DNA from 2 places in the Shewanella sp. SG44-2 genome. Region 1 is predicted to be linked to the other one. Evidence: predicted binding sites of a transcription regulator. Region 1 holds the regulator's gene; the other holds the start of a gene.

What was found. Region 1 encodes LexA, which represses DNA repair genes until DNA is damaged. Its sites were predicted from a motif close to TACTGTATNNNNATACAGTA; they were not measured.
Region 2: a site for LexA is predicted at 2,204-2,223, ahead of dinG (ATP-dependent DNA helicase DinG). Genes of this name have one in related genera too.

The regions. Positions count from the first base shown of each region.
Region 1 is NZ_JACJEU010000006.1:140,216-146,649, reverse strand. Features, by position in the region: gene coxB (cytochrome c oxidase subunit II) at 1-1,251, opposite strand, end outside; gene H5181_RS06815 (cell division inhibitor SulA) at 1,647-2,153, opposite strand; gene lexA (transcriptional repressor LexA) at 2,150-2,764, opposite strand; gene plsB (glycerol-3-phosphate 1-O-acyltransferase PlsB) at 3,029-5,452, shown strand; gene mtr (tryptophan permease) at 5,452-6,434, shown strand, end outside.
Region 2 is NZ_JACJEU010000022.1:16,471-22,904, reverse strand. Features, by position in the region: gene H5181_RS14980 (DNA polymerase II) at 1-2,119, opposite strand, end outside; gene dinG (ATP-dependent DNA helicase DinG) at 2,255-4,330, shown strand; gene H5181_RS14970 (TSUP family transporter) at 4,339-5,112, shown strand; gene H5181_RS14965 (primosomal replication protein) at 5,109-5,771, shown strand; gene H5181_RS14960 (DUF2057 domain-containing protein) at 5,781-6,434, shown strand, end outside.

The sequences.
Region 1 (6,434 bases):
AGTTTCTGCTACGGCTTCGACAACTTGATTGGCTTTGTCGGTAACCGCATCGGTAATGTCAGTTGCCGTGGCTGCAATAGTACTTGCTGCATCGGTTACTGCTTTACTTGGTTCGGTGCTTGCCTCGTTACTGCCTAAAAAGTTGCCTATATCAACTGCTTGCACTACATCACCGCTATTATTGCCCCAGGCATTACGCTCAAAGGTAATTACTGCGGCAATTTCTTGGGCGCTAAGTTGTTTTGCAAAGGCTTGCATTGCGGTTCCTGGTTTACCGTTTAAGACGATATTCAGGTGATCTTCAACAGGCCCTTTTATGATAGGGCTGCCAATTAATGATGGGAATACACCAGGAAGACCCGCGCCATTGGGTTGATGACAAGCGGCGCACCTAGCAATATAGATTTGCTCACCTTGTGAGGTTAGCTCCTCAAGAGACAAGGTTTTAGACATTGATGCCGCAGCGGCTGCAGCAGCATTGCTTGCTAGTTGTTTTTGCTCCACTAACCAATTATCAAAATCGGCCTCCGATAATGCTTGCACCACAATCGGCATGAAACCATGGTCTTTACCGCATAATTCGGCACATTGGCCGCGGTAAATACCGGGTTTATCAATGCGGGTCCACGATTCGTTAATAAAGCCTGGATTGGCATCTTTTTTAACGGCAAACGCCGGCACCCACCATGAATGAATAACATCATCAGATGTCATCAAGAAGCGCACTTTTTGATTAATAGGCAGTACTAATGGCTTATCGACTTCGAGGAGGTAATGTTCTCCTTTGGCCTCACTGCCATCAATTTGAGCTCTGGGGGTGGATAATGTGCTGTAAAATTCGATGTCTTTATCAAAATAGCTGTAATGCCACTTCCACTGCGACCCAGTAATTTTTATGGTGAGATCAGCATCACTGGGATCTTCCATAGCAATCAAGGTTTTGGTGGCTGGAATAGCCATGCCGATTAAGATGATGAAAGGGATGACGGTCCAAGCAATTTCCACTTTGGTACTTTCGTGAAAATTGGCCGCGACAGCGCCTTTTGATTTGCGGTGATAAATCATTGAGTAAATCATGATCCCAAACACCACTAACCCAATTACACAACAGATATAAAGAATTGTCATATGGAGGTCGTAAACCTTGCCACTGATATCTGTCACGCCTTGAGTCATGTTGAGGGGCATTTCTGTTGCCCCAAGCGGAAGTGCTACAAACACAACCAGTAAACAATACAACCATTGCTTCACAAGACTACTCCTCTGCTAATTGCAAATAGCAACTACAAAGAAGAGTCACACAGTAATTCTCTGCTCTATGCAAACTCTTCGGTTCCCGAAAAAAGTTTGATGACCTCAAAGTACTTTGGTGGCTGTAAACAGACGGTCTACGGTTTTATTGTTAGCTGTGCACCACGCTTGTACCTACGACTGAACTTATCAATTTTGATTTGGCTCATTTGTCTGAAAGTAATCTTGATTACTGTCATTCACGTCCAATTAAAGATAAAAAATGTTTCATCCTTGTTAACCACATTACTTGTAGATTAAACATTGATCAAGATCACTTTGTTGGCTAATAGGCTGAAAAAAGATGAAAAAAAACCCTGAATTCAATACAGGGCTTGGTAATGAAGGGTTCGTGCTTAGTGAAATGAGCAAAAATTACTTGTTCCATTTGTTAAAGTAGGGCTAACAAGTTGATGTTTGTGAGGTAAGTGAGCATTCACATCTTCAATTACCACCCCTAATGCACGTGCACTTTTAGCGACAATTTCTAAACGGCGACTATCGCGAGCATCAAGTGAGCTTGTCCAAGTCACTACTGCGCTCGATGTACCGCTAGTGAGCGCTTTCTCCATGGCCCATAATGTTTCGACTTCATCTTTGGTGTGCACCAGTAAAATGCGATCCATTCTTACACCAGCACTTGCCAGCATATGTTTATAGCCAATATGGGGCGGGCTAATTAATACAATCCATCTGCCTTGCTGGCTCAATATCGCTAACTGGCTGCACAATTGGCTCAGTTCAGCTTCACCTTGAGTGACAGTTTGTAATGTTTGAATGGTTTGGGTGCCATGCAGTTCTGTTTCAGTTAAATCTACCCATAAGCCCGGGTGGCGTGGCGCGATGCCCATTAGTTTGTTCATAACCAATCTCCATTACGGATAACGCCAACGGCAAGCCCTTCGATGGTTAGGCTTTGGCAACTTAAATCTACTTTTATCGGATTGTAATCTTCATTTTCGGCATGCAGATAAATCACATTACCTTTTTGTTCAAATCGTTTTACGGTGACGTCATCATCAACACGTGCCACAACAACCTGGCCATTACGTGCTTGCTGCATTTTATGTACAGCGAGTAAGTCGCCTTCTAAAATTCCGATGTTTTTCATGCTGTCACCACGCACTCGCAGCAAAAAATCTGCGGCGGGCTTAAACATGTTTGGATCGACTTGATAGTATTGCTCTACATGCTCTTGAGCCAAAATTGGTTCACCAGCAGCAACCTGCCCAATCAGTGGCAGACCGGTTTCAACCTGTTCTTCATGAGGTAAACGAATGCCTCTTGAGGTACCAGGCATGATCTCGATAAAGCCTTTTTTGGCTAATGCTTTTAAATGCTCTTCGGCGGCATTAGCACTTTTAAAGCCAAGACGATTCGCAATTTCAGCACGAGTGGGTGGCATACCTGTTTCGGCGATATTGTTTTTAATTAAGTCTAAAATTTCTGCTTGGCGCGGCGTTAACGGTCTCATGATGATTCCTGTCTTTTTATACAGTGACTGTCATTATATACAGTGTTTATGTTCGCGCAAGTATTAACCAACTATTTTTTGTATTTTGTTGATTAAGTATCACTCAACAATATGTTTTAGTTAACTATTACTAATGTTCTGTCTTATGTTATTTCTGATAGTGAGAGCTTAAGCGTAAAGATAGATCGGTCTGATAGTGTAAGCAGGGTGGTTTCTGGTATCCTATACATCAATATTACAGTGGCTTATGTTGCGAAAATAACCATGTCAAAACCAGATTCAATATTTTTACGAGCATTAAGATGGATTCAAAAGTGGATGGTACAGACCATTGTGGTCCCTCACGATCCTTTTGATGACCTCAATATAGATCCAACTAAACCTTTGGTTTATTTAATGAAAACGGAATCTATTAGCGATATTGCCGCGTTGAGCGAAATCACTGAGGGCTTTGGTCTGCCCAGTCCTTATGAGCCATTACAGCTTGATGGCTTAACGGTGCCTCGTGTGGTCTGTTTAGAGGGCCGCAAACCACTATTTGGTAAACGTGAAAGTGGTGACAAATTCCTTAATTATTTTACCAGCTTATTGTCACTTCACAGTGAGAGTCCTGAATTAGATATACAGCTGGTTCCTGTTTGCCTTTATTGGGGACGTACACCCGGTAAAGAAGAAGACAGCATGAAAGCTGCTGTATTTGAACGTGAAAACCCTACGTGGTTACGTAAATGGTTAATGATTTTATTTTTAGGACGCCATAATTTCGTCCAGTTTTCTAATGCACTATCGCTTCGTCATATGGCCGATGAACATGGTACTGATAAAAGAATTGCTCACAAATTAACCCGAGTCGCCCGAGTGCATTTCCGCCGTCAACGCAAAGTGATGACAGGGCCACAATTACCTAATCGACAAGCGTTGTTTGCCTCTTTATTAAAATCAGAATCTATCAAAAAAGCCATTGAAGAAGAGTCTGCTAATAAGAAAGTAACGGTCGAGAAAGCGCGTGAAACCGCCATTGAATACCTTGATGAAATTGCCGCCGACTATTCTGATAGTTTGGTGCGTATTGCCGAACGTTTCCTGACTTGGTTATGGAACAAATTATACAGTGGTATCAATATCAAAGGTGCCGAACAAGTAAGACAGTTACATCATGATGGCCATGAAATTGTTTATGTTCCATGCCATCGTAGCCATATGGATTACTTGCTACTGTCGTATATTTTGTATTATCAGGGCATGGTTCCGCCGCACATTGCTGCCGGTATTAACCTTAATTTTTGGCCAGCAGGGCCGATGTTCCGCCGTGGTGGGGCATTCTTTATCCGTCGTAGTTTTAATGGTAATAAACTTTATACCGCTGTATTTCGTGAATATTTAGATCAGTTATTTGCTAAGGGTTATGCGGTCGAGTATTTCACTGAAGGCGGCCGTTCGCGTACCGGACGTTTGTTAGCGCCTAAAACCGGTATGTTGGCTATGACAATTAATAGTGTGCTACGTGGGATAGAGCGCCCAGTGACATTAGTACCCGTGTATTTAGGTTATGACCATGTGATGGAAGTGGCGACGTATCACAAAGAATTAAGCGGTAAGAAAAAGAAAAAAGAATCAGTTTGGCAGGTCTTTGGTGCTATTCGTAAGTTAGGCAATTTTGGCCAAGGTTATGTGAATTTTGGTGAGCCGATTAATTTACAACAGTTCTTAAATCAGCAGGCGCCAGAGTGGCGTGATGAGCTAGCTAAAGATCCTGATCAAAAACCTTCTTGGTTTACGCCATCAGTTAATTTATTGGCTAACCGTGTAATGACTAATATCAATGGCGCTGCCGCAGCCAGCTCAGTAACATTGACCAGTTTAGTGTTACTAGCGTCAGAGCAAAATGCGTTAGAAAGAAGCCAGTTAGAGCGTCAGCTTGATTTGTATTTAGCCTTACTTAAAACAGTTCCTTATACCGAATACGCCTCAGTGGCAGAAGGTAATGGCAAGTCAATTGTTGATCATTGTTTGTCGTTAAATAAGTTTGTGAGTACCAAAGACCTTATTGGCGAAATCATTTCTGTTGATGAAAAAATTGCCATCACCATGAGTTATTACCGTAACAATATTATTCACTTAATGGCGCTTCCGTCATTAATTGCCAGTTGTTTAGTGCATTATGATGTGTGCGACCGTCAGCGAATTCATGCCATTGTAATGGACTTTTATCCATTGCTTAAAGCTGAACTCTTTATGGGCATTGATGATGTGCCTAAACATGTAGATTGCATTTTAGATTTCATGGTTGAACAAGGTTTACTGACTGGTAGCGATCAATTTGAGATAACGCCTCGTCATATTACCCAAGTGTTATTGTTAGCCGAAACTATCAGTGAAACGTTGCAACGTTATGCGATTATTTTTAATTTACTGGCAATAAAACCTGATCTTGAGCGCTCAGAATTGGAACGCGATAGCCATTTGTTAGCCCAACGATTAGGCGCGCTGCACGGTATTACCGCACCAGAATTTTATGACAAAAAATTATATAACACCCTGAGTGTGAAACTGAAAGAATTGGGCTATTTATGCAGCGACGAACATCGTGCAGAAGTGATCAGAATTCGTGATAACGCTAATAAATTACTCAGCTCTTTAGTAAGACAAACCATTGTTGATAGTGTGGAAGCGGAGCACGGACAATAATGGCTAATCATATGAATGCTGCTAAGCATCGTACCAGCGGTAAATCTGTATTGGGTGGGGCGATGATTATTGCCGGAACCACTGTGGGTGCGGGGATGTTTTCGTTACCTGTTGTTGGTGCTGGAATGTGGTTTGGCTATTCTATCGCGATGTTACTCGGCGTTTGGTTTTGCATGCTAATGTCGGGTTTATTGTTATTAGAAGCCAATTTGCATTTTGAACCAGGTGACAGTTTTGACACCTTAACTCGGGTGACTCTGGGGCAGTTCTGGCGGGTGATTAACGGCGTTTCGATTGCGTTTGTGTTATATATTTTAACCTATGCTTACATCAGCGGTGGTGGTTCGATTGTTAATCACAGTCTGTCTGCATTGGGCGTAAGCCTACCGCAGAGCGTAGCCGGATTAGTGTTTGCGGTAGTTTTGGCTCTGGTGGTATTTATTAGTACTAAAGCGGTCGACCGTATCACCACAATCATGCTTGGCGGCATGGTGATTACTTTCTTTTTGGCTATTGGTAACTTATTAATCGATATCGATACCATAAAGCTAGTGTCGCCTGATGGTGAATCGCGTTACCTGCCTTATTTACTTGCCGCGATTCCATTTGGCTTAGCCAGTTTTGGTTATCACGGCAATGTGCCAAGTTTAGTCAAATATTACGGTAAAGATGCCAAAACCATCGTTAAAGCCATTATTACTGGAACCACTATCGCATTGGTAATTTATATATGTTGGTTAGTGGCAACGATGGGTAATATTCAACGAAGCCAGTTTGCCGATATTATTGCTCAAGGTGGCAATATAGGTGTGTTAGTGGGTGCGTTGTCTGGGGTTATTGCCAGCCAATGGCTTGATAACATGCTAACCCTATTTGCTAACCTTGCCGTTGCCTCATCATTTTTAGGTGTGACACTAGGCTTGTTCGATTACCTTGCTGATTTATTTGGGTTTGACGACTCGCGATCAGGACGAATTAAAAC
Region 2 (6,434 bases), on a different contig from region 1:
AATCTTCAACATTGCGTCTTAATCGCTTTTTAAAGATAAGTTCATTGTCTCGAGCACCCCACTTAATTGCCGCGAGCTCATTACTCAAAAAATCAATGACATCCTCGCCCTTGAAAAATAATTCATATAAATGGTACTGCATCCTTCTTGCAATAGGGCTCCAATCACTTCTCACCTGCTCCATACCTTTAAAAGTCAGAGTTAATTGATGCTGATCATTTGACATCGCGCCGACATAACGCTTTTTACTGCCTTCATCCGAGCCTCTTAAAGTAGGCATAATAAATTGTTCAAAATGGGTTTCAAATTCCAACTCAAGATAACTGTCTAATTGATATTCTTCTACACACCATTCAAGCCAACGTTGGGTGATTGATACTGATAAGTGTTTACCAACCGCTTGGATATCTTTAATCCCATGATTATCCCCTAACCAGACAAAGGTTGAGTCGGTATCACCGTAAATCACTTGATAACCGCACTCTTCTATCCATTGCTTTGTGAGTTTCATAATTTGATGACCGCGCATGGTAATCGAACTGGCTAACTTAGCGTCATGAAATACACAACCTCGTGAGCCTAGTACGCCATACAATGAGTTCATAATAATTTTTATCGCTTGTGATAACGGCGCATTTCTGTCTCGTTTGGCCAGTTCTCTTTGCTCTGCAAGGCTGGCAACTAATGCAGGTAAAATAGGCGATTTCCGACTAAATTGAGCACCTAAATATCCAGCCACTGTCGTTGCATCACCTTTTACTTCACTAGCGTAAAGCCCTTCAACTAAGCCTTTAGGATCGATAAGGAATGTTCTAATAATCGACGGATATAGACTTTTAAAATCTAATACTAAAACGTCTTTATAATAACCCGGTATAGAGGACATAACATATCCACCAGGGCTTTCTAAGCCTTGGCTAGCGGGTTGTGCAGGTGCTACAAAACCACTTCGATGTAAGTGAGGCAGATACAAATGATAAAATGCCGCAATCGATGCACCCACTCGGCCGAACTCCAAACCCGTTAACTTAGCGCGTTCAATAGCAAAATCTAACAACTGTGTTTTTTCAAAAATATCCCACACTAGCCGGCAGTCTGTAATATTATAAAAAGCCAATGCATTTTTATCTTGTTCAAATAAATGGGTAATTTCTTGGCCACGATTTTCAACATGATCAATTGCTTTACCTTCAGATAATAATTGCCGTGATACAGACTCTAACGAAAAACTATCAAACTGATAAAATGCCGCTTTAAGCCAATCAATACCATCCAACACCACGCGCCCAGGTAAAGAGAGTGTTTCAGGCCGATATTTGTCGGCAACTTTCCAGCTCAGTTCGGTATGCCCTCTACCAATTAATAAAGGAATTTGATGTAAAACACAGCGTTTGAACAACAAGGCTAAATCAAAAGTCACTACAGCCCAACCGATAATAATATCGGGATCATAGTCGCTAAACCACGCTATTAAACGATGTATCAGTTCAATCTCATTTTTTACCCAAACGATAAAATCATGACATTCTGCTTGCGGTTCGCCCACCATAAACACACATTGATAATCGGCACCATATAAGCCAACCGAATAAAGTTCCCCAGTAAAACTACACTCAAAATCCAGTGAAACCATTTTTAATGGGATATCGACTAGTTCGTTGCTGGGCATTTTTCTAGCCCGATTAATCGATAACAAAGGAATAGTTGAAGTTGGATTACGCTCTTGATAATGCCCTGAGCATTCAATATCTAAGGCGATAAACCGTTCAATTAGGTAGCGTTGCTCAGGCCTAATATCGGCTTCAAATAAGGTAATACCGATATCACTTGCAATACGACCAAGTAATTTCAATTGAGTATTTGATTTAAGATACAGCGCACTGATAGGTTCATGTGCAAAACTCAGCAATGATATTGTCTCAGCCTTAAGAGCAAAGCCGACTTTTTGACTTAATTGATCCACATCTTGCTGACGACAGAAACAGATCACTTCACTGTGATATAGTTCAGCTAATACAGGTCCTTCAGCGGTTTTGATATAATATTGAAGGACTAATTGTCCATGCCGATAAATAGCATGGCGAGTTAATACTCGTCCCTTCACATGGGTATTAGTCATTGGATAATCTGTTGGCTTCACAACGGGTTTGAATTCCTGCACAAGTTTACTCAATTTGATTTATTACTTCGTGGCATGCTAATTCACTGTTATTATGTACAGCATAATTCAGTCTATGTAGAAATCATACTTCCTATGCTACCGGATAACATAAAAAGTCAAATTCGCACCATTTACAAAGAAATTGCAGCCTCTATGCCGCAATTTCGTTCTCGTCGCGAACAAAACTATATGGTAGCTGAAATATCCAAAACCTTAGCGGGTGAGTATGACAAAGACCGGCGTATCATTGTGGTTGAAGCAGGTACCGGTATTGGTAAATCCTTGTCTTATATCTTAGGTGCAATCCCTTTAGCCATCTCGAGTAAAAAGAAAGTCTGTATTGCTACTGCAACCGTGGCACTTCAAGAACAATTACTCCATAAAGATCTACCTCATTTTTTACAACAATCAGGTATTGAGTTTAAATTTGGTTTGGTAAAAGGTCGTCAGCGCTACGTATGTTTAGCCAAGCTTGAAGCCATGATCGGGGCACAAGACAGCTCGCAAATAGCCATGTGGCAAACTAAACCCGACCAAAGTCAAATTAACGAATTACAAAAATTGCATCAAGATTTTCATCAAAAACGCTGGAATGGTGAAATTGATACCTTAAAGCACCCTATCCCTGATTTTTTGTGGCAGCAAATTTGCTGTGATAAGCACAGCTGTCATCGTCAAGTATCGGCGCACCATAATTGCCCGTTTCATAAAGCCCGTGAAGATGTCGACACTTGGGATGTACTCATTGTTAACCACAGTCTGCTATTTGCCGATTTAGAACTTGGCGGCGGCGTCATTTTACCAGAACCAGAAGACATGTTTTATGTTATCGACGAAGCTCATCACTTACCTATTGTCGCCAGAGATTTCTCCAGTGCTCAAGCCACACTTCGTGGAGCATGCGATTGGTTAGAAAAAGCATCGAAGACCTGTTCTAAGTTACAAAATCAACTAAAAACCACTCATATCATTGCCCCTGTACAAGCAATGCTTGATCACACCACAGAGTTAACCAATTTACTGACTCAGGTTGCTCATTTCTGTGATACCCAACCGCAGTTATTCGCTAACCCTGAATCCAGACTTCGTTTTGAACATGGCCAATTGCCTCAATCATTATTAATACAGGCAGAAAATCTTGCCACAGCATCAGGTTCAGCGGTAAAGCAATTTAACAAAGTGGTATCAGTATTAACTGAAGCAATAAAAGATGGTGAAGTGCCTAAACATCAGTCGGAAGGGTTGTTATCAGAAACTGGATTCATTTTACAACGGCTGGATAATTTACATAAGTTGTGGAAGATGATGGCTAAAGAAGACAGTAAAAAAGGCGCGCCAATGGCACGTTGGGCTGAATTAATTACTGGTAAACAACAAGATTATTTATTTTGTTCATCACCTATAGAAGTCGGTTTTATGCTTGAATCTATGTTATGGCAAAAAGCCGCTGGAGTGGTGTTGTGCAGCGCAACGCTTCGAGCCTTAAACAGCTTCAACCATTTTGCTCATCAAGTAGGACTGTCAATGAATGATGGCAGCCGATTTTTAGCGTTATTATCCCCTTTCGATTACGAAAATAATGCGACTTTATTTATACCTCAAATGGTGTGCGAACCTACTGACGATAATTACACCACCGAACTAGCACAACATATTGTGACACTCATCGATGGTGAAATGGCCACATTAGTGCTGTTTGCTTCATATTGGCAAATGGATAAAGTGGTTGAGCTAGTTGAAGGTAAAATCCCTAAAGATCAGCTTTTTGTTCAAGGCGCTATTCCGCGTCAACAGATATTAGAACAACACAAAAAACGCTGTGATGACTGTCTACCCAGTGTCATTTTCGGTACTGGCAGTTTTTCTGAGGGGCTTGATTTACCGGGTGATTACTTAACAAACCTAATCATAACCAAACTGCCGTTTGCCGTCCCAACCTCACCAGTAGAACAAGCTCACGCAGAATACTTAAAAGTAAAAGGCGGTAATCCTTTTTTACAGCTGACAATTCCTGACGCTTCACGTAAATTAGTCCAAAGTTGTGGTCGACTGTTACGAAAAGAGCAAGATTATGGTCGAGTGACCATTTTAGACCGTCGTTTGGTCACTAAACGTTATGGCAAATCATTAATTGATGCCCTTCCTCCTTTTAGACGTGTTATTGAATAGGTATTGAGTTGGATTTATTATTAGACCCTAGCCATTGGGCTATATTAGCGGTCATCGGTATACTTGCTGGTTTTATTGATGCCATTGTTGGCGGTGGTGGACTTCTGTCTATTCCAGCATTACTAACGGTTGGGATCCCACCACATTTAGCACTAGGAACCAATAAGTTAGCAGCATGTTTTGGTTCTCTTACATCGAGCTATACTTTTTATAAACAACATCTATTTAACCCTGCATTATGGAAAGCATGTTTTTTTGCCACTCTGGTAGGGTCTATTGCAGGTTGTGGTTTAGTATTTCTAATTGACCCACTATGGCTAGACAAAATACTACCACTACTGATCATTAGCATTGCGATTTATACCTTATTTAGCCCCAAAGCGATGGGGGACAAAAATACTATCGCTCCAAAATATCGCTCACCCAAATACAAGCAGATTAGCCAAGGTTTTATTTTGGGCGGATACGATGGATTTGCAGGGCCAGGAATTGGTGCTTTTTGGACAGTATCGTCTATCTCGCTGCATAAACTGCCTCTATTACACAGCTGTGGATTAGCTCGAGTGATGACCGCGGTGAGTAATATCACAGCGCTCATTATCTTTGCATCAATGGGACAAGTGCAATGGATACTCGGCTTATGGATGGGAATATGCATGATGGCAGGTTCATTTATTGGTGCAAAAAGTGCAATTAGATTTGGGATACCTTTTATTAAGCCAATATTCATTATTATGGTATTGTCGATAGCAGTCCATCTTACGTGGAGTGCATGGGCATGAACACCCAACAATTGGTCTCGATGTTAAAACAACAGCTCGCGAAACTTGAACAAGACGCATTAATACACGACCAGAATTTAGCGCCTTCACAACGGCAGTCTTTACAAGAAATCGAACGCTTTAACAGTCAACTATTTGCCCAACAAGGAGCCCAACTTAGCCCTTGTATCACCCAGTTACGTCAAGACATTAAACAACTCGAAAAACAGCTTTATCTTAAGTTGGGTGGTAATGTTATCCAACTCAGTTGTGATCGTATTCAAGACCGATTTAGTGCGTTACGCAGAGCATTACTGACCACTCACATCAATCTTAAATCTGAACAACAGCGCAAAGCCAGTAACCGTGCCCGATATGCAAAAAAACAACAACAAGCAATACAAGACAGTGGATTTGGTTGGATAGCCAGCAATGTGATGCAAAACAGCCATCAACTCTACGCTGAACTCAATAAACATTTAAATTGGGCAAAAAAAATAGAGCAAAAAATACAACAAATGGAAGCATCTCTTGAATTCTGTCATAGTGATGACAAAATAAAACTGCAAAATGATATTCTTTCTATGCACCGTCGGTTAGGAAAGTGTAAACAAGCAACCAGTTATATTGAAGAGCGTATTCAACTTTTTGAACGACCTCGCCAAAGTTACCCACGTTAAGGAGCAACAATGAAATCTTTATTTACCACAAGTGCGCTTTTGGCATTTTTAACATCATCGTCAGTATTAGCAGCTAATTTAACCATTCCAATGTCATTTGAGTACCTAGCACTTGATGGTGCAGAAGTTGAAACCAGTATGTTCAGCCATCAATCAGATTTAGCGTTAACCAATGGTGTCCATAAAATTGCTGTTCGTTATCATGATGTGATTGATGATTCCTTTAGTGACAGTCAATCTTTTGTAAAATCAACGCCTTTAATTGTGACGTTAACGGTTGATGGCGATCATCAATATCTATTACAACCCGCTGATGGCGACATCATTAAGAATCCAAAAGCATTCGCAAAAAAACCACAAATCAGCATTAAACGCCAAGATAATGCTGCGGTAACTTACAATGTAGAACAAACTAATTTTACTGAGAACTCATTTATAACTAGTCTGTTTAACAATAAAAATCAGCATGATATTGAAACCTTATCAGCTTCAGCTACGGGTGACAGCAGTCAACCGATACAAGCATTAGCAGTCAAATCAGATATTGAATCTGCTACGATGAGTGCACCTATTATCGCAACTGTGCCAGCAGCAACGGCTCAAAAGCCGACTCCAGCACAAGCAGAACAAATGCTCCAATATTGGTGGTTACAAGCCGATGAC